Regions from separate parts of the Paenibacillus sp. URB8-2 genome, predicted to be linked through region 4. Evidence: riboswitches for the same ligand, from Rfam matches in the RefSeq annotation. Region 4 holds a riboswitch; each other region holds the start of a gene.
What was found. A riboswitch is a leader RNA that binds a small molecule or an ion and turns the genes downstream of it on or off. The one in region 4 is predicted to bind cobalamin.
Positions count from the first base shown of each region.

Region 1: linked by a shared signal. The riboswitch ahead of metE (5-methyltetrahydropteroyltriglutamate--homocysteine S-methyltransferase) and the one ahead of cobT (nicotinate-nucleotide--dimethylbenzimidazole phosphoribosyltransferase) in region 4 are both predicted to bind cobalamin.
Region 2: linked by a shared signal. The riboswitch ahead of PUR_RS02200 (anaerobic ribonucleoside triphosphate reductase) and the one ahead of cobT (nicotinate-nucleotide--dimethylbenzimidazole phosphoribosyltransferase) in region 4 are both predicted to bind cobalamin.
Region 3: linked by a shared signal. The riboswitch ahead of PUR_RS05060 (S-layer homology domain-containing protein) and the one ahead of cobT (nicotinate-nucleotide--dimethylbenzimidazole phosphoribosyltransferase) in region 4 are both predicted to bind cobalamin.

Region 1 covers NZ_AP023239.1:3,865,901-3,870,082, reverse strand. Annotated here, with positions in the region: gene PUR_RS17915 (serine/threonine protein kinase) at 1-18, opposite strand, end outside; gene PUR_RS17910 (undecaprenyl-diphosphate phosphatase) at 235-1,098, shown strand; cobalamin riboswitch at 1,201-1,404, shown strand; gene metE (5-methyltetrahydropteroyltriglutamate--homocysteine S-methyltransferase) at 1,627-3,927, shown strand; gene PUR_RS17900 (DUF4349 domain-containing protein) at 4,067-4,182, shown strand, end outside.
Region 2 covers NZ_AP023239.1:462,954-467,135, reverse strand. Annotated here, with positions in the region: gene PUR_RS02215 (APC family permease) at 1-1,164, shown strand, start outside; tRNA gene PUR_RS02210 (tRNA-Thr) at 1,267-1,338, opposite strand; gene PUR_RS02205 (MTH1187 family thiamine-binding protein) at 1,588-1,896, opposite strand; cobalamin riboswitch at 2,221-2,454, shown strand; gene PUR_RS02200 (anaerobic ribonucleoside triphosphate reductase) at 2,661-4,182, shown strand, end outside.
Region 3 covers NZ_AP023239.1:1,077,799-1,081,980, forward strand. Annotated here, with positions in the region: gene PUR_RS05055 (GAP1-N2 domain-containing protein) at 1-2,053, shown strand, start outside; cobalamin riboswitch at 2,146-2,340, shown strand; gene PUR_RS05060 (S-layer homology domain-containing protein) at 2,507-4,182, shown strand, end outside.
Region 4 covers NZ_AP023239.1:2,201,842-2,206,023, reverse strand. Annotated here, with positions in the region: gene cobJ (precorrin-3B C(17)-methyltransferase) at 1-920, opposite strand, end outside; gene cobT (nicotinate-nucleotide--dimethylbenzimidazole phosphoribosyltransferase) at 949-2,043, opposite strand; cobalamin riboswitch at 2,182-2,388, opposite strand; gene PUR_RS10050 (serine hydrolase domain-containing protein) at 2,602-3,783, opposite strand; gene PUR_RS10045 (Lrp/AsnC family transcriptional regulator) at 3,925-4,182, shown strand, end outside.

The DNA.
Region 1 (4,182 bases), 1.7 Mb from region 4:
GCGCAGGCTTGCAAACAATGAACATCCTCCCCACGTTGTTCCGCCGTAATGTGATCTTTCTGTTCATTATTGCACATTTCCTCGGGTGTAGTGCAAGTTCGGAAGGATGAGGCGAAATGCTTGCGTTAGGTATTCTTACCTGGAAATATGGCTTGTAAGTTTCAGAAATTGCCGGCGATGTTTAAGCTACTAATAATGAAACTTTAAATCATCATTCTTTAAGGAGGCGAAAGCTTGGATCTGCTCGCAATTATCAAAGCCGTTATTTTGGGTCTGGTGGAAGGCCTGACCGAATTTGCTCCGGTGTCCTCAACGGGTCACATGATTATTGTCGACGACATGTGGTTGAAATCTCAGGAACTTCTCGGAAAATACACGGCCAATACGTTTAAGGTCGTAATACAGCTCGGCTCAATCCTTGCGGTCGTCGTCATCTTTAGAAATCGTTTCATCGATCTGCTTGGACTGAAACGCTTCAGCCGGGGATCGCTTGAGCCGGTCCCGGACGGCCAACCGCCGCAGATACATACGCCAGGCCGTCTGAGGCTTGGGCAGGTCCTGGTTGGTCTGATCCCGGCGGGTGTTCTGGGAATGCTGTTCGAGGATTACATTGACGAGTACCTCTTCTCGACGTCGACCGTGCTGATCGGGCTTGTGATCGGCGCCATATTTATGATCTGCGCGGATTTGTTCGCTCCGAAGCGTGTCAAGGCGCAGAGCGTTGACCAGATTACATACGGGCAGGCGCTTGGGGTCGGTCTGATCCAGTGTTTCTCACTGTGGCCCGGCTTCTCGCGTTCCGGCTCGACGATTTCGGGAGGCGTCCTTCTGGGCATGAGCCATCGCGCCGCCGCCGACTTCACCTTTATCATGGCGGTGCCCATTATGGCAGGCGCGAGCTTTATCTCATTGCTCAAGAACTGGCAGTACTTTACGATGGACGCGCTGCCGTTCTTTATCGCCGGATTTATCAGCGCCTTCGTGTTCGCGCTGCTGTCGATGCGGTTCTTCCTGAAGCTGATCAACCGCATCAAGCTGCTGCCGTTCGCCATCTACCGCATCGTGCTGGCCGCCTTCGTCTATATTATTTTCTTTTAACCGGTTATCAGGTATTGCTATAGCTGGAGCTTCCATCTTCTATTGCGGACCGCGGGGTCTTGCCGTAACATTAATGGTGTACTCAACATTCAAGTAACAGACCATTAAATAACGGAAACGGGTGCTTGCCGGACAAGAGAATTCCGGAGGCTTAAAAGGGAAGCTCGGTGCAAAGCCGACGCGGTCCCGCCACTGTAACGGACGAGTCTTCAGCCAGATTATGCCACTGTCAGCCTGGGCTGACGGGAAGGCTGCTGATGACGATGACGCCGCAGCCAGGAGACCTGCCTGTTTCGACGCACTGCTGTACCTACGGGAGATGGGAAGGTGTCAGATCGCAAACGTAATTTTAACGTAGGCGTCTTTCCCCTTGCGCTTTTGGGGGAAGGACGCCTTTTTGTTGGAAAGTTACGTGAAATGGACAGCGACTCTTCCGAGACGGACAAAAGGTTCACTTCCTTAAACAACGGAATATGATGTTTTTTTGGGAGCCTAAGGTAGGACCAGACGAATAGGAGGAACGGAGAAATGACAATTAACACAAGAACAAGCAATCTTGGATACCCGAGAATCGGTGCGAACCGGGAATGGAAAAAAGCATTGGAAGCTTACTGGGCGGGCCGGATCGGCGAAGAACAGCTGCGGGCGGAAATGGAACGTTATCAGCTGGGTAATTTGCGTAAGCAGCAGGAGGCGGGCATCGACCTGATTCCTGTGGGGGATTTCACGTATTACGATCATATGCTGGATACGGCGGTCATGTTCGGCATTGTGCCTCAGCGGTACCGGTACGAGGGAGGACCTGCCGGACTGGATCTGTATTTTGCCATGGCCCGCGGGAACTCCCGGGCGGCGGCGTGCGAAATGACGAAATGGTTCAATACGAATTACCATTACATCGTGCCGGAGATCGGCGATATCAAGCCTGTTCTAACGGAGAACAAACCGCTTGCCGCATACCGGTTCGCCAAATCGCAAGCGGGCATCGACGGAAAGCCCGTGGTTATCGGACTCTATACGTTTCTGAAACTGTCCAAGGGCTTTGCCCTTTCGGAAATCCGCAGTGTGGCGGAGCGGTTCCTGCCGGTTTATGTACAGCTACTGCAGGAGCTGGAACGGGAGGGAGCGGCATGGGTTCAAATTGACGAGCCGGCTGTAGTAACCGGACTTGGGAAAGAGGATATTGAACTTCTAGGCTACATCTTCGACGCGCTTCATTCCGCTGTTCCCGGTCTTTCCATTATGCTTCAGACGTATTTCGAGTCCGCCGAACCGCTTGAAGCTCTATTGAAGCTGCCGGTGCAGGGAGTCGGCCTCGATTTTGTACACGACGGCGGAGCCAACCTGGAAGCGATCGAGCGCCTGGGCTGGCCGGAGGATAAGACGCTCGGAGCGGGGGTGATCGACGGGCGCGGCATTTGGCGCTGCGACCCGGAGGATAAGCTGGCGCTGGCTGAAAGGCTGGAGCGGCTCGTACCGGAAGACAAGCTGATTCTGCAGCCGTCCAGCAGCCTGCTGCATGTGCCCGTGACGGTGCGGAGCGAGGAACGGCTGAAGCCGGAGGTGCGGAACGCGCTGGCCTTCGCCGATGAGAAGCTGGCGGAGCTTACGCTGCTGAAACGGGCGCTGCTTGAAGGCAGGGAAGCTGCCGGTACGCAGTGGACCGGGGCGAAGGCGGCGCTGGATGCCTTCCGCAAGCTGCCGGAGCGCAGCCGCGCGGACGTGGCGGGGCTTGAACGCGGCCTGGCCGAACTGCCGGATCACCGCAGCCCGGGCTACACCGAGCGCGCGAAGCGCCAGCAGGACAAGTGGCGCCTGCCGCTGCTGCCGACAACGACGATCGGCAGCTTTCCGCAGACACCGGAGGTCCGCCAGGCGCGGTTGAAATGGCGCAAAGGCGAGCTGAGCCAGGAACGCTATGATGAATTTATCCGCCTGCAAATCGCGGACGCCATCGCACTTCAGGAGAAGATCGGTCTGGACGTTCTGGTGCATGGTGAATTCGAACGTACGGATATGGTGGAGTTCTTCGGGGAGAAGCTGGACGGATTCCTGTTCACACAGAACGGTTGGGTGCAGTCCTATGGTTCCCGCTGCGTCAAGCCTCCGGTGATTTACGCCGATGTTGCTTTCACCGAACCGATGACCGTCAAGGAAAGCGTCTATGCGCAATCTTTGACGAAGCTGCCGGTAAAGGGCATGCTCACCGGACCGGTCACGATTCTGAACTGGTCGTTCGTGCGCGACGATCTGAGCAGAGAGAGGGTCGCCTACCAGATTGCGCTCGCTCTCCGGCAGGAGGTGCTGGCTCTGGAAAGCGCCGGTGTGGAAATGATTCAGGTGGACGAGCCGGCGGCGCGCGAAGGACTCCCCCTTAAGGAGAAGGACCGGACGCATTATCTGGACTGGGCTGTAAGAGCTTTCCGTATTTCCACAAGCCTCGTTCGTGATACGACGCAAATTCATACACATATGTGCTACTGCGAATTTAGCGATATGATCGATGCCATTTCCGATATGGATGCGGATGTTATTTCCATCGAGACTTCCCGCAGCCACGGCGAGCTGATTGCAAGCTTCGAGGAGATGAGATACGACAAAGGCCTCGGGCTGGGAGTGTATGACATCCATAGTCCGCGCGTTCCGTCAGTGGAGGAAATGGAGACCGGCATTAACCGGGCGCTGCGGGCTCTGCATCCGGAGCAGTTCTGGATCAATCCGGACTGCGGACTAAAGACGCGAGGCTGGAGCGAAACGGAGGCTTCGCTGCGAAATATGGTGGCGGCCGCGGAAGACGCCAGAAAGAAGGCGCGGGCGATTCAGCCGTAACTTGCGCGTGAGGAGCGGCATAGTGATACACCGGGAGTCCGATCCCGGTGTATTGTTTTTTCAACCTGCAACCTTCCAGAGGCTGGAATCGTCTAGAAATTAAATGTAAGGACGAACAGACATATTTGGGGGGATGGTCATGATAAAACGGGGGTTGTATTCCATTGTAACGCTGCTGGTGTTGTCTGTTGTGCTGGCTGGCTGCGGTTCGGGAGGCCGTGCCGATAACGCGGATCAGGCCAAATCGGATGCACA
Region 2 (4,182 bases), 1.7 Mb from region 4:
GCTTCCGGAAGCTCGGCTTTGACCGGTGTAGAGGCCATTTCGAACGCCATACCCAACTTTAAAGATCCCGCTCCGAGCAACGCCGCCAAAACGCTGGCCGCAATGGGGCTGCTGCTGGCTTTGCTGTTTTCGGGAATTGTTGTTTTGGCTTATTATTACGGGCTCAGTCCAAATGAAGAAGTTACGGTAGTCTCCCAAATCGCCGAGTTGACGTTCGGACGGAGCTTTATGTACTTTTTTATCCAGGTGACAACCGCGCTCATCTTGATTCTGGCCGCCAATACCGGATACTCGGCATTTCCGCTGCTTGCGGTCAATCTCGCTAAAGACAAGTTCATTCCAAGAATGTTCACGGTTCGGGGAGACCGGCTCGGGTACTCCAACGGAATCATTATTCTGGGGATTTTGTCCATCCTGCTGATCCTTGTATTTGAAGGACAGACCGAACAGCTCATTCCCCTGTATGCCGTCGGCGTATTTATCCCGTTTACTCTTTCCCAGTCGGGGATGATCGTCAAGTGGCTGCGGGAAAAGCCGGCCGGATGGCTGACGAAGCTCCTCATTAACGCAACCGGCGCCGCAATCAGCTTCGTCGTTACCCTGATGTTCTTACTTACCAAATTTACCCAGGTATGGACAGTACTTGTGTTTCTGCCGCTGATCGTCTACCTCTTCTACAGGATTCGGAAGCATTATGAAGCCGCAGCGGACCAGCTGAGGCTCACTACCTGCGAGCCGTCCGTGCCGATCGAAGGAAATGTCATCATTCTGCCTGTGGCCGGCATTACGCATGTCGTGGAGAAATCGCTGAACTATGCCAAAACACTTTCGGCGCACCAGATCATTGCCGTCAATGTTCCTTTTGAGCGGGAGGAAGAAGCCGAATTTGAAGAAAAATGGGCCAAGTGGCAGCCCGATATCCGATTGGTAACCCTGTACTCGCCCTACCGGAGCATCATTCAACCGCTGATTAAATTTATCGACACCGTTCAGAATAAGGCAAGCGAGTCGAATTACCAGGTTACGGTGATCATCCCGCAGTTCATTCCGAAAAAGGGCTGGCACAACATCCTCCACAATCAATCCGGTCTGCTCATTCGCACCCACCTGTTGTACCGGAGAAATGTGGTCGTAACGACGGTGCCGTATCATTTAAAGAAGTAAGCTTAAAGAACAGACTCAATGCGAAAAAGAGTATCCTTTTACAACAAAAAATAACGCGGTCCCCGTACACCCGAGAACCGCGTCAAATCAAGCTTTTTAGGATGCTGGTGAAGGGAATTGAACCCCCGGCCTACGCATTACGAGTGCGTTGCTCTACCCCTGAGCTACACCAGCATATACTTAATTTTCCGTCACAACAGAAACTATTATACCTCGTTTGGTGAAAAAAGCAACTCTTTTTTAGACCGGTTTGTTGCAAGAAATTGTCGCCATTGCTTTGGGAGGATACCCCTAACAAACCGGGCGGGAAAGCGGTTCGCCGCTGCACACTCCGTTCGGCTCAAACCGTATGTTGCTGTCCCTGCCGCCCAATCTGCCTCTGCCCAGAGCGGCAATCATGCCGCCCCGGCAGTCCGTCTGCTCCTACTCTTCGTGCAGCTTGCGCTCCACCGACTCCAGCTTCTGCTTACTGCTGGCCTCTTTGTCGCGCCGGTCGTCGATTTTGAGCGCAGTGGACACGCGCTGGGCGCCGGCCGCGAACGGCGTTTCGTGCAGGACTTCGACCGCAGCCAGAATGCGCGGCAGCGGGCCTTCAATAATAGTGCCCATGGATGTAAGCTCAAAGGTTATGCCCTCCACGCTCTCCAGCGCGCGCTGCATCCCGGCGACATAACTGCTGAGACTGGTGCTGCCGGTTCCGATCGGAATTACGGTGATTTCGGCGATAGTCATTTGAATAACCTCCCTCTCCATGCTGCATTGCGGAAACATCCCTATACAGCTTTCCTATATTGTAGCAACTGGAGAGCCGGGCTACAAATCGTCCTCTCATTCGTTCATAGCCGGAGGGCCTATCAGGTTTTGTTTGTGGCACCTCACAGCAAATCCGGATTCAAACGATGCCATATCCCCTCTCGTTTGTGACTCTTGAAGGGTCAGTTTGTGGATGAATTTGTGGATTACCTGTGGACGGTTTGTGGATGTTCTGTGGATATCAAAAACTCAAAAAATATGTTTACAGATACAACATATTGGGTTATCTTAAATAAACGACAACAAAATATAGTGGAATCAGGTGCTTGACTCTCTAACGAGAAGTCATAGCTTAATAGGGAAGCGCGGTGCGAATCCGCTGCGGTCCCGCCACTGTAACCGGATGCCCCGCCTCAGGCGAGGACGCGGGCGGCATCTTCCGGCACAAGGCCACTGAGAGCGCAAGGAATCCGCTCCCGGGAAGGCGCCGGAAGAACAGACGGAAGCCAGGAGACCTGCCTGTTTCCAGCGACACCATTCATAAGAGTGCCTGCGAGGAACAGGAGGGGTGTCCGCTATGTAGTTTTTTATATTGACCGGGCTTGGTTATACGGGCCTGGCGAGCATAGTGGCATTTCCTGCGTTCTTGGGCAGGAAATGCCTTTTTGGAATGCAAGTTTTTTTTGAACACAAGGATAATCAGAGTTTTAGGACAGGGACGTTATGGAGAGGAGAGCTGCACAATGACGCTGCTGGAGAAACGGCAAACAAGCGGCCAAAGCGCAAACGAAGTTCTGTTGGAGGAAGTTATCGGTCTGGGGCGCGATATTATCGACAGCCGGGACATGGATCTGCTGAGGGAGAATGCCAATCTGAACGGGGAAAGCTTCTCCGGCAAGATGAGCAAATTCGGCAGCGAGTATTCCAAATGGTATGCCCGCAGCTTCACGATGCCGCCCCAGCTTATGCAGGCGATCAAGGAAAACGTCGTATACGTGCATGATCTGGACCAATACGCCATCGGAACGACGAACTGCATTTTCATCCCGTTTGACAAACTGCTCCGGCAGGGCTTCAACACCGGCAACGGTAGTGTGCGGCCTCCGAACTCCATTATGACGGCCATGGCGCTTACGGCGATTATTTTTCAATCCCAACAAAACGCCCAATACGGCGGCGTATCGGGAAGTAAGCTCGATCATGATCTCGCCCCTTATGTGGCCAAGTCTTTCGCCAAGCTGTTCCGCAAGGGCCTGGATTATTTTGAAGAAGGACAAGCCGGCGAGGACCTCGGGGAAATCACAATGAGCCGGACCGATCTGAAGGAACGTTATCCGAAGGCCTTCCGCTACGCGCTGAAGGAGACGCAGAGCGAAACGCTTCAAGCATCCGAGAGTCTGATACATAACCTGAACACGATGTCCTCCAGAGCGGGGGGACAAATTCCTTTTACCAGCATCAATTACGGCACCTGCACCTCGCCCGAGGGACAGCTTGTAATCGACTCCCTGCTGACGGCTACGATGAATGGTCTGGGCAGCGGGGAAACGCCGGTGTTCCCAATTCAGATCTTTAAATGTAAAAAAGGCGTGAACCAGCAGCCGGGCGAACCCAACTACGCGCTGTTCCTGAAGGCAGCGGAATGCTCGGCGCGGCGGCTGTACCCGAATTTTGCGAATCTGGACGCCCCGCTGAATCTGATGTATTACGATCCGGCAAACCCGGATACCGAATTCGCGACGATGGGCTGCCGCACCCGGGTGCTCGGCGACCGCTTCGGACGCAATTACTGCTCCGGCAAAGGCAATCTGTCTTTCAATACATTGAACCTTGTCCGGCTTGGCATCCAATACGGAACCGCAACGGGTCTGCGGCAAGCGGCGGATGAGGAAGGCTTTTACGATGATCTGGATCATTATATGGAAATCGCCCTGGAGGGTCTTCTCCACCGCTTCCGCATCCAGGCGGCGCAAAAGGCCAAAGCGTCTGACTTCATGATGCGCGAAGGGGTATGGGAAGGCGGGGAACTGCTAGAGCCCGAGGACCAGGTGAGCGAACTGCTGAAGCACGGCAGCCTGTCGCTCGGCTTCATCGGCATGGCCGAATGCATGAAGGCGATGTACGGCAAGCATCACGCCGAGGATGCCGAGGTGTATGACAAGGCGCTCGCCATCGTGCGGCATATGCGCGAATTCTGCGACCGCAAGAGCGACGAGCTGGACCTGAACATTACCCTGTTCGCCACTCCGGCGGAAGGACTGTCCG
Region 3 (4,182 bases), 1.1 Mb from region 4:
GAACGGGCTGCTGAGCTATCTTGGCGGAGAAGGGGCGCTGGAATCGAAAATCCGGCTGAACGACCTGTTTCTGGAGCGCTTCGACCGCGAATTCGACGCCGTCCGTCAGAAAGCCATACCGGAGCCGGCTGTTCTGGAAAGCTTCCGGGATTATTTTTCGCTGAAGGGCCATAATTACCGGACGCGGATTGTCGATTACTTTATCAACGGAATGCTGAACGCGCAGAATGCGGGCCGGGGGGACTCTCTGGAGGAGGCGTTCGGAGTGGTCGAGAGCGGCGGGGAGCTGGCTGCCGCCTTTTTCCGCAAGCTGCTGACGACCCCGGTCTTTGGACGCCTTCTGTTCCAGCCTTATGTGGAATCCCGGCTGGCATCCGCCGCGAACGCTGCGGACCTGCTGGAATTCGTGGCGGACTGGGATCGTTTTATGCCCGAAGCGCTCCGTCAACCGGCCGTCCATGACGCGCTGCTGGATTATTTGCCGGAGAAGCTGGAGCGCGAGCGTGATCCGGTGGGTGCTGTGGCTGCGATCCATGATTGCATTGAGCAAGCGGAGAAAGACCGCCGGCGAAGAGCCGGCATTCGCCCCGAAGCGCTGGCGCTCCAGAAGGAGCTGGCAGCAGCGGCGGACCGGTATTTGCTGGAGCGTCTTTCGCTTGACGATATTACGCAGGAGCAGCTGCTGGAGCTGTCGTTCGTTCGGTATTCCCTTGAAATGGGCGCATGGGACCCGCCGCTCGACCTGCACAGCAGACGGAAGGCGAATGTGCTGCGCACGGCGTACCGCTGGTTCGGCGAAGAGGACCCGGACGAGCATATATTCGACGGCCTGTCCCCGCAGGAAATGGACGATGTGCAGCTGTTGGGTCGGCGCTGGCTCAAGGAGAACCGGGGAACGGAGCCGTTTGCCCGCCTGCCGCTTGCCTTCTACCACAGCCGTGCCCGCGAGGGAGGGCCGCTGGAGTACGACGCGCTGCTGGAGCATCTCCGCCAGAAGGCGGATGGCGATAAGGAAGCGGTGTACCGCTTTCTGGCCTGGTCGCAGGACAATCCGCTGTTCGCCATTTCCTCCAAGAAGCTCCAGCCGGGCTACCGGCGGGCGATTTTGAAATATTTTGCGGGCCATGACCGTGAAGCGTTCAAGAGCCGCGATTTCCGTAAAAATCATATGGCCAAGGCCGGACCCGCGCTGCAAAGCGTATATGGCGCGGCCCGGTCGCAGCTGGCCTCGCCGCTGGCGCAGTGGGTACGCCGCCGCCGGTTTCAGCTGATGATCTTCGGCGCGGCCCTCATCGTTCTGCTGATCGCGGGAGTCCTTGCCACCCGTCTGCTGAAGGGAGGAGGAGACGAAGCGGTTCCGGCAGCCTCGCCGCAGCCTTCGCCTTCGCAGTCTGCGTCAGGCGTGAGTTATCTCGAAGCTGCGGCGTATCTTGTACATGGCGACGGTAAGGGCGGAAGCTCGCTGCTGTTCGCCTTCGCCTCCCAAGCCGCCTGCCAGGAGTTTAACCCGGCAGAGATTGAGGTGGATTCCGGGACCGGACAGGCTGAAGTATATAAAGTGGACGGCCTGACCCATAACTGCGAACTTCAGGTATCCGCTAGCCCTTCGGATTCCGGAGTCGAGGCGGGTGCCGGAGAAGCAGCCGATTCGGGAACGGTGGACGGAAGCGCCGGAACGGCCGGGAACGTAAGCGGCGGCATAGGCAATGCGGAAGCGGCGTCCGCCGATGAGAGCGAAGCCGCCGCGGAATCTTTGGCGGCTTCGGCCGTTCCGCCAGCCTCTCCCGGCGGGGACGTTCCCGCCGGTGCGCCTTCGCCGTCAGGAGAGCCGGATGCAGCGTCAATCGCTCCGGGTTCCCCGGCTCCGGCCTCACCCGGCGCAGGAACTTCCGGCCTTGCGCCTTACCAGGTGAAGGTGACGCTCGTTTCCTCTCCGGAGCTGACCGCCGGAAGCGCGGTCAAAGCCGAAGACTACACGCTGGTACTGATGGAAGATCCGCAGGCGGCCCCGTCCCCGGCTCCTTCCGCAAGCGCGAGTCCTCCGGCGGAATAACGTGTGATTTTCCCGTTTTAATTAATGGCCGAATGGCCTGCCATGTATGGACAACCTCTGCGATAACCGATATGATAAAGATTGTCAAAATTTAATATAGTCTTAAAAAAGGTGCGGGCCGATTACAAGCCTGCTTAAAAGGGAAGCCGGTTGGAATCCGGCGCGGTCCCGCCACTGTATATGCGGAGTAACCCTCTGAAATCATGCCACTGTTCACGTAAAGCGGGAAGGCGAGAGGGAAGCGATGAGGCATAAGCCAGGAGACCTGCCTTTTTTAGTCAAAGTTCGGTGTCCTTCGGGGGGTGAGGGCATCTGACATTTGCGTGCGGCTGATGCTGGGAATGGCTTACAGCATGGATTCCGGCTCATTTTTCCGAAAGACCGTCCCTCCGGGGGCGGTCTTTTCTTATTCGGAAGACTCCCACATTATTCAGGAGAGAAAGAGGTTGAAGAATGAAGAACAGGATTTCTTCCAGAATGTTTGCGCTGGGAATGGCATTATTGATGATTTTTTCATTATTGGGCGCGCCGTTTGCTCCGGCGGGGCAAGCGCTTGCCGAGGCTGCGGATTCGCAGACAACGGGTGCTGCCGATGCCGGGTACGCTGCGGATGCAGCTGCGGCTACCCCGTCTTCCCAGTCGATCGGTGTAACCGATGCCGTTTATTCCGCGGCCGAGTATATTATAAAGCAAGGCGTAGCCTCGGAATGGCAGGCAATCGGCTTGGCCCAAGCCGGGTACAAAGTGCCGAATTCCTACTCTGCCGCGCTTAACCAAACGGTAGAGAAGGCGAAAGGGATCTTTTCGGCCGTTACGGAATATGCAAGGTACGCTTTAGCGGCTAAAGCGATCGGAGAAGACCCGACCAATATTAAAGGATATAATCTGATTGAATCTATCTACAACAGCGGCGGAATTACCGGGCAAAGCCTGAACAACGCCGTCTACGGATTGATCGCGCTGGATTCCGGCAGCTATACGGTGCCGTCCGATGCGAAATGGACCCGTGACAAGCTGGTTCAGCACATTCTTTCCAGACAAAATGGCGACGGGGGATTTGCCCTCAATAGCGGAGGCTCCAGTGAGCCCGACCTTACGGCAATGGCTTTGGCCGCTCTGTCTCCTTACAAGGGCGATCCGGCTGTCGCCACCGCCGGGCAAAAAGCGGTACTATGGCTGTCCGCTCAGCAGAATACGACCCACGGAGGCTATGGAGAGAGCAGCGAAAGCGTCTCGCAGGCCATTATCGGCCTGACCGCATACGGCGTCGATCCGGCCGGTTCCGATTTCACCAAGAGCGGCAGCAATCTGATCAGCCGTCTGATGAGCTTCCGTACGGCAGACGGAGGCTTTGCCCACCTGCTGTCCGGCGGCAACGACGCTTTTGCCACGGAACAGGCGCTGCAGGCGCTTGCCGCATACAGCCTGTTCACGGGCGGCGGCGACAGTAATCTGTATGATTTTATTGCGAATCCGCCGGCCGTGCACCCGCTTGTCCAAGTGTCCGTAGCCATCGAAGGACCGACGGCTTCTTTGGGCGAGGGCAATGTGTACGGCAGCAGCGCTTTGGACGCGTTGAACAAGCTGGCGGAGACCAAGGGAATCTCGGTTGTCAATCCGAGCGGCAGTTACGTAACGGATATTGGCGGCATTCCGGCGGGGCTTTTTGGCAGCTTGTCCGGGTGGTCGTATGCGGTCAAGAGAGACGGCGAATGGGTTGCCATCGATGTCGGCATGAAAGATTTCGTCCTTAAGGATGGCGACAAGCTCGACATTTATTATGGGAACTATGGCGTCACTCAACTGATTGATTCCGTATCCTTCTCACCGCAGCAACCGAAGCAAGGAAAGGCGTTTGAGGTCAGCGTTATTCAAAAAACGTGGGTGTGGGACAACGAGACTTTCGCCTCGCATCCTGTAACCTCTCCGGCGGCAGGCGTCTCCGTCTCCATCGGCGGCAAAACGGCTGCTACGAACGACCAGGGTGTCGCGTCCTTTGGAACCGATCTGACGCCGGGAACACAGGCGCTTCAAATTACCGGCTACCAGGACGATGCCGCGCCGACTGTCGTGCGTTATACCGGGTCTGTTACGGTTCTGCCGAAGGAAGTGCCGGTGTCGTTGTCGGT
Region 4 (4,182 bases):
GATTTCGCGCTGCTGTAAGAGGCGGAAGCCGGGAAATCAAGTTGAACGGACTTAGCTTCCCCTCTCTCTCCAGCCTCTTCCTTCGCACTCAGTGACCACGGCTCCGCCGCCACTTGAAGACGCTCGCTAGGTCTTAGTCTCTGCTCTTCCGAGTCCAGTGTATATTTCCGCTGGTAGCCTCTCGGCGTAATCATTAAGCCGTCATAGACCACCGTCGACGAGTTGCCGATAATAACCGTGGTAAGCATCCCTATTTCATGCTCCAGCATGTCCGCCAAGGTGGTAAGGACAACCTGCTGCCGGTCCCGGTAAGCGCTCTTCACCAGACCTACCGGCGTGTCCGCGGAACGGTGCTCCAGCAAAATCCGCTGAGTCTCAGCGATCTGCCGGGTACGCCTTCCGCTTCTCGGATTATAAAGAGCGATCACAAAATCCGCTGCAGCCGCCGCTTCCACGCGTTTGGCAATGGTGTCCCAAGGGGTTAAATGATCACTTAGACTGATCGTACAGGCATCATGCATAATTGGCGCCCCAAGGAGCGCGGCACAGGAGTTGATCGAGGAGATTCCGGGAATAACCTCTACTTCCACTCCCTCCTCGGCATTCCATTTCTTTTCGATCAATACTTCATAGATTAGTCCGGCCATTCCGTATACACCGGCGTCGCCGCTGGAAATAACCGCAACTGTTCTTCCCATATACGCCTGCCGTACAGCCTCCTGAGCGCGGCTCACTTCTTCCGTCATGCTGGTTCTTACAATTTCCTGAGTGGTTAGAAGGCCCCGGATCAAATCCACATAGGTGTTGTAACCTATGATGACTTCGCTTTCCTCGATTGCCCTGCGGGCACGATCCGTAATATGTTCAAAAGCGCCCGGGCCAAACCCGATCACAAGCAGTTTGCCTCTCTTCTGTTCCATCGTGCAGCCTCCTCTATTTAAACCATGATCACTCTACCGCAAGGCCGAATTCATCTTCTTCAGGGGCCGGACTCGGGATACCGAGATCTTCAAATGTGGCCATCTTCGAAACCAGATGTACAGCCGATTCGATGACAGGAAGAGCCAGCGCGGCCCCTGTCCCTTCTCCAAGGCGCATGTCCAGATACAGCAAAGGCTTCAGCCCAAGCTCATCAAGAACGATACGGTGCGCCGGTTCAACGGACAAATGGGAAGCGAATAAATAATCCCGGCAGCGGGGTTCGATCCGGCAGGCAGCGAGCGCCGCAGCCCCTGTAATCACCCCGTCAATAACCACCGGAACTCTGCGGGCAGCCGCTCCCAATATCACACCTGCCAGCCCGGCGATTTCGAGTCCTCCTACTTTAGCGAGCACGTCGACAGCATCACCCGGATTAGGCCGGTTGACCTGTATCGCCCGTTCGATCACCTTTGTTTTGGCGGCTAACGCTTCGTCGCCGATACCGGTTCCCCTTCCGGTGATCCGTTCCGCCGGATGGTCAGTGAACACCGCCGTAATAGCGCTGCTTGGAGTCGTGTTGCCGATGCCCATTTCCCCTAAACCGATCACTTCGATTCCTTTATCAGCAAGCTCGTAAGCCATATCTATCCCGACATGCATCGCGGCAACCGCTTCTTCCTTGGTCATCGCCGGCCCTTTTGCCATATTGGCCGTTCCCGGGCGGACTTTCCGCTGAACTACACCTTCCGGCAGGTCTGTCAGCAAAGTCCCGACATCGATAACGTGAACCTCCGCCCCCGCTTGCTGTGCGAGCACATTAACAGCGGCGCTTTGGCGAATAAAATTCGCCATCATAAGCCCTGTAACTTCCTGTGGATAGGCGCTGACGCCTTCCTGAACGACACCGTGATCGCCGCACATCACGATAATCGCTTTATTGTCCACACGGGGCTGCACGCTGCCTGTTATACCGGCAAGCCTTACAGCAATCTCCTCCAGGCAGCCAAGACTCCCCAAAGGTTTGGTCAGGTTGTTGACGCGTTTTCTCATTTGATGCATCGATACAATATTCAGCCGTTCAATCCGATTGATCACTTGCAATAATTTTTCCAAGAAAATCACAATCCCTTCTACCATTCTAGAGACATATGTAACAAAATTTGAGAAACAAAAAAAGCACTCCCTACACAAAAAGAGCGTAGAAGTGCCGTTAATCGCCGTAATACAAGCGTGCTCCCCCTTCCTATCCTCGTAGGTCAGTCGTGCTGTTGAAAAAAGGCAGGTCTCCTGACTTGTGGATCAGACGCAAAAACCAAAATCATAATGACTCGGTTGCTTAAGCCTTCCCATTTGACACAGTGGCTTAAAGCTTGCTCTCCATTTACAGTGGCGGGACCGCGACGGACTTTCACCGTTCTTCCCTTTTAAGAAACGCCTTAGCGTTTCACCTTTTTCTCCATATGCTGTTGTAGACAAGATATGCTTACAGTACGCCTATTATAACTTGAGATTTAAAAAGAAGTCTATGAGTCTGCTCTCCAGTTTATCCGTGAATTCGATTATAGTACCATTGTCCACGATTTCTTCTTGTCCGGTATTCATCCGAATGATGCTGCCATGCGTCACAAGCAGTACATTTCTGTCCGCCGAGGGCTCCAGACAAACTAAAGTACGTTAGCGTTATTTAGACTTCCCAAGCCCTTCGTAAACCGCCTCGCAAAGGTCTATCGTAAACTGGCCCGACATGCCTTCCAGCGCGGTGTTGGTAAACGCGACGACGCTTATTTGTTTGACGGGATCAACAAACCAGGAATGACCATAAGTTCCGCCCATACGCCAAGTTCCCGGCGACTCGGAAGTTTGAGCGGCCGCCGGATCTTTCAGCACGGTAAAACCCAGCCCGAATCCACGCCCTGGCCAGTATGCCATAGGAAGATTGCCGATCTGATTGGTGGTCATTTCTTGAACCAGACTCTCCGGCAATAGAGGTGCTCCACCTTTTCGTAAGGTTTCCAACAGCCGCATAAAATCACCCGCACTGCCAACCATGCCGGCGCCACCTGACGGATACGCCGTATCATCAAGCGCCCGGCCGGGAGCAAGCCGGAAACCCGAAGTACCTTCTATAAATGGAATGTGGTCAAAATCAAGCAAACGGCGCGGCTCAGGAAGATCGTTCGCATAGGCCGCTGAAAGCCTTAGGGCATCGACCGCAATAAATCCGGTATCATTCATGCCAAGCGGTCCGGTCACAAGAGAACGTATCGCTTCGCCTAGCGGGGTATCGGCAGACCTGGCAATAACTGCACCCAGTACATCTGTTGCAATGGAATACTTCCACTGGGTACCTGGCACATAGAGGAGCGGTACGGAAGCAATACGGCGCAGATTTTCTTCCAATGAAATGCCGGCCTGATCCATACCGTCCGATACTCCGGCGTTCTCATATGAATCATGTTCCTTCTGAAAGAAACGGTAGGTCAATCCTGCCGTGTGAGTCAACAAATGCCGAATGGTCACGGCTGCAAATTCACCATTCTGCAAACGGGGGCGAAACTCGGGCAGCCATCTGTCCACGCGATCATCCAACCCCAGACGGCCTTGCGATACAAGCACCAGGGCAGCCGTGGAAACGATCGGTTTAGATACGGAAGCAAGCCGGAATAACGTATGATCTTGCATGAACCGGTTTTGTTCGCGGTCTGCATATCCGGCAGCGCGGTTATAACATTGCGTTCCGTTAAGCGTAACTTGGACAACAGCACCAACCAGCCTTTTTTCGGCAAGGGTACGATCAATGACTTCATCAATACGTGCCTGCAGCGCTTCTGTATCTCTCTTATTTAGATCGTATTTGCTCAATGTTATCCACCCTCTCTAACTTTCATGTATTAAATTAAATTGCTCATTTTACATATCGAAATCAATCCATTATGATGATTATACAAAGTAATAAAAGAAATTTTCTTTTAAATACCTTAATTTTTAAGGAGGACTTTCATAGTGGATCATGTGGACAAACAAATCCTCTTCCATCTTCAAAATCAGGCAAGAATTTCAATGACAGAGCTGGGTAAAAGCGTCGGTTTGTCCCAACCTGCTGTAACGGAACGGGTCAGACGAATGGAAGAGAAAGGAGTTATCGAGGAGTATCGTACCGTCATCTCTCCCGAAAAAATTGGAAAGCATGCGGCAGCCTATATGTTGTTTCGGACTAGAGACTGCTATGCCTTTCTTGATTTTGTCCAGGCTTCTCCCCAT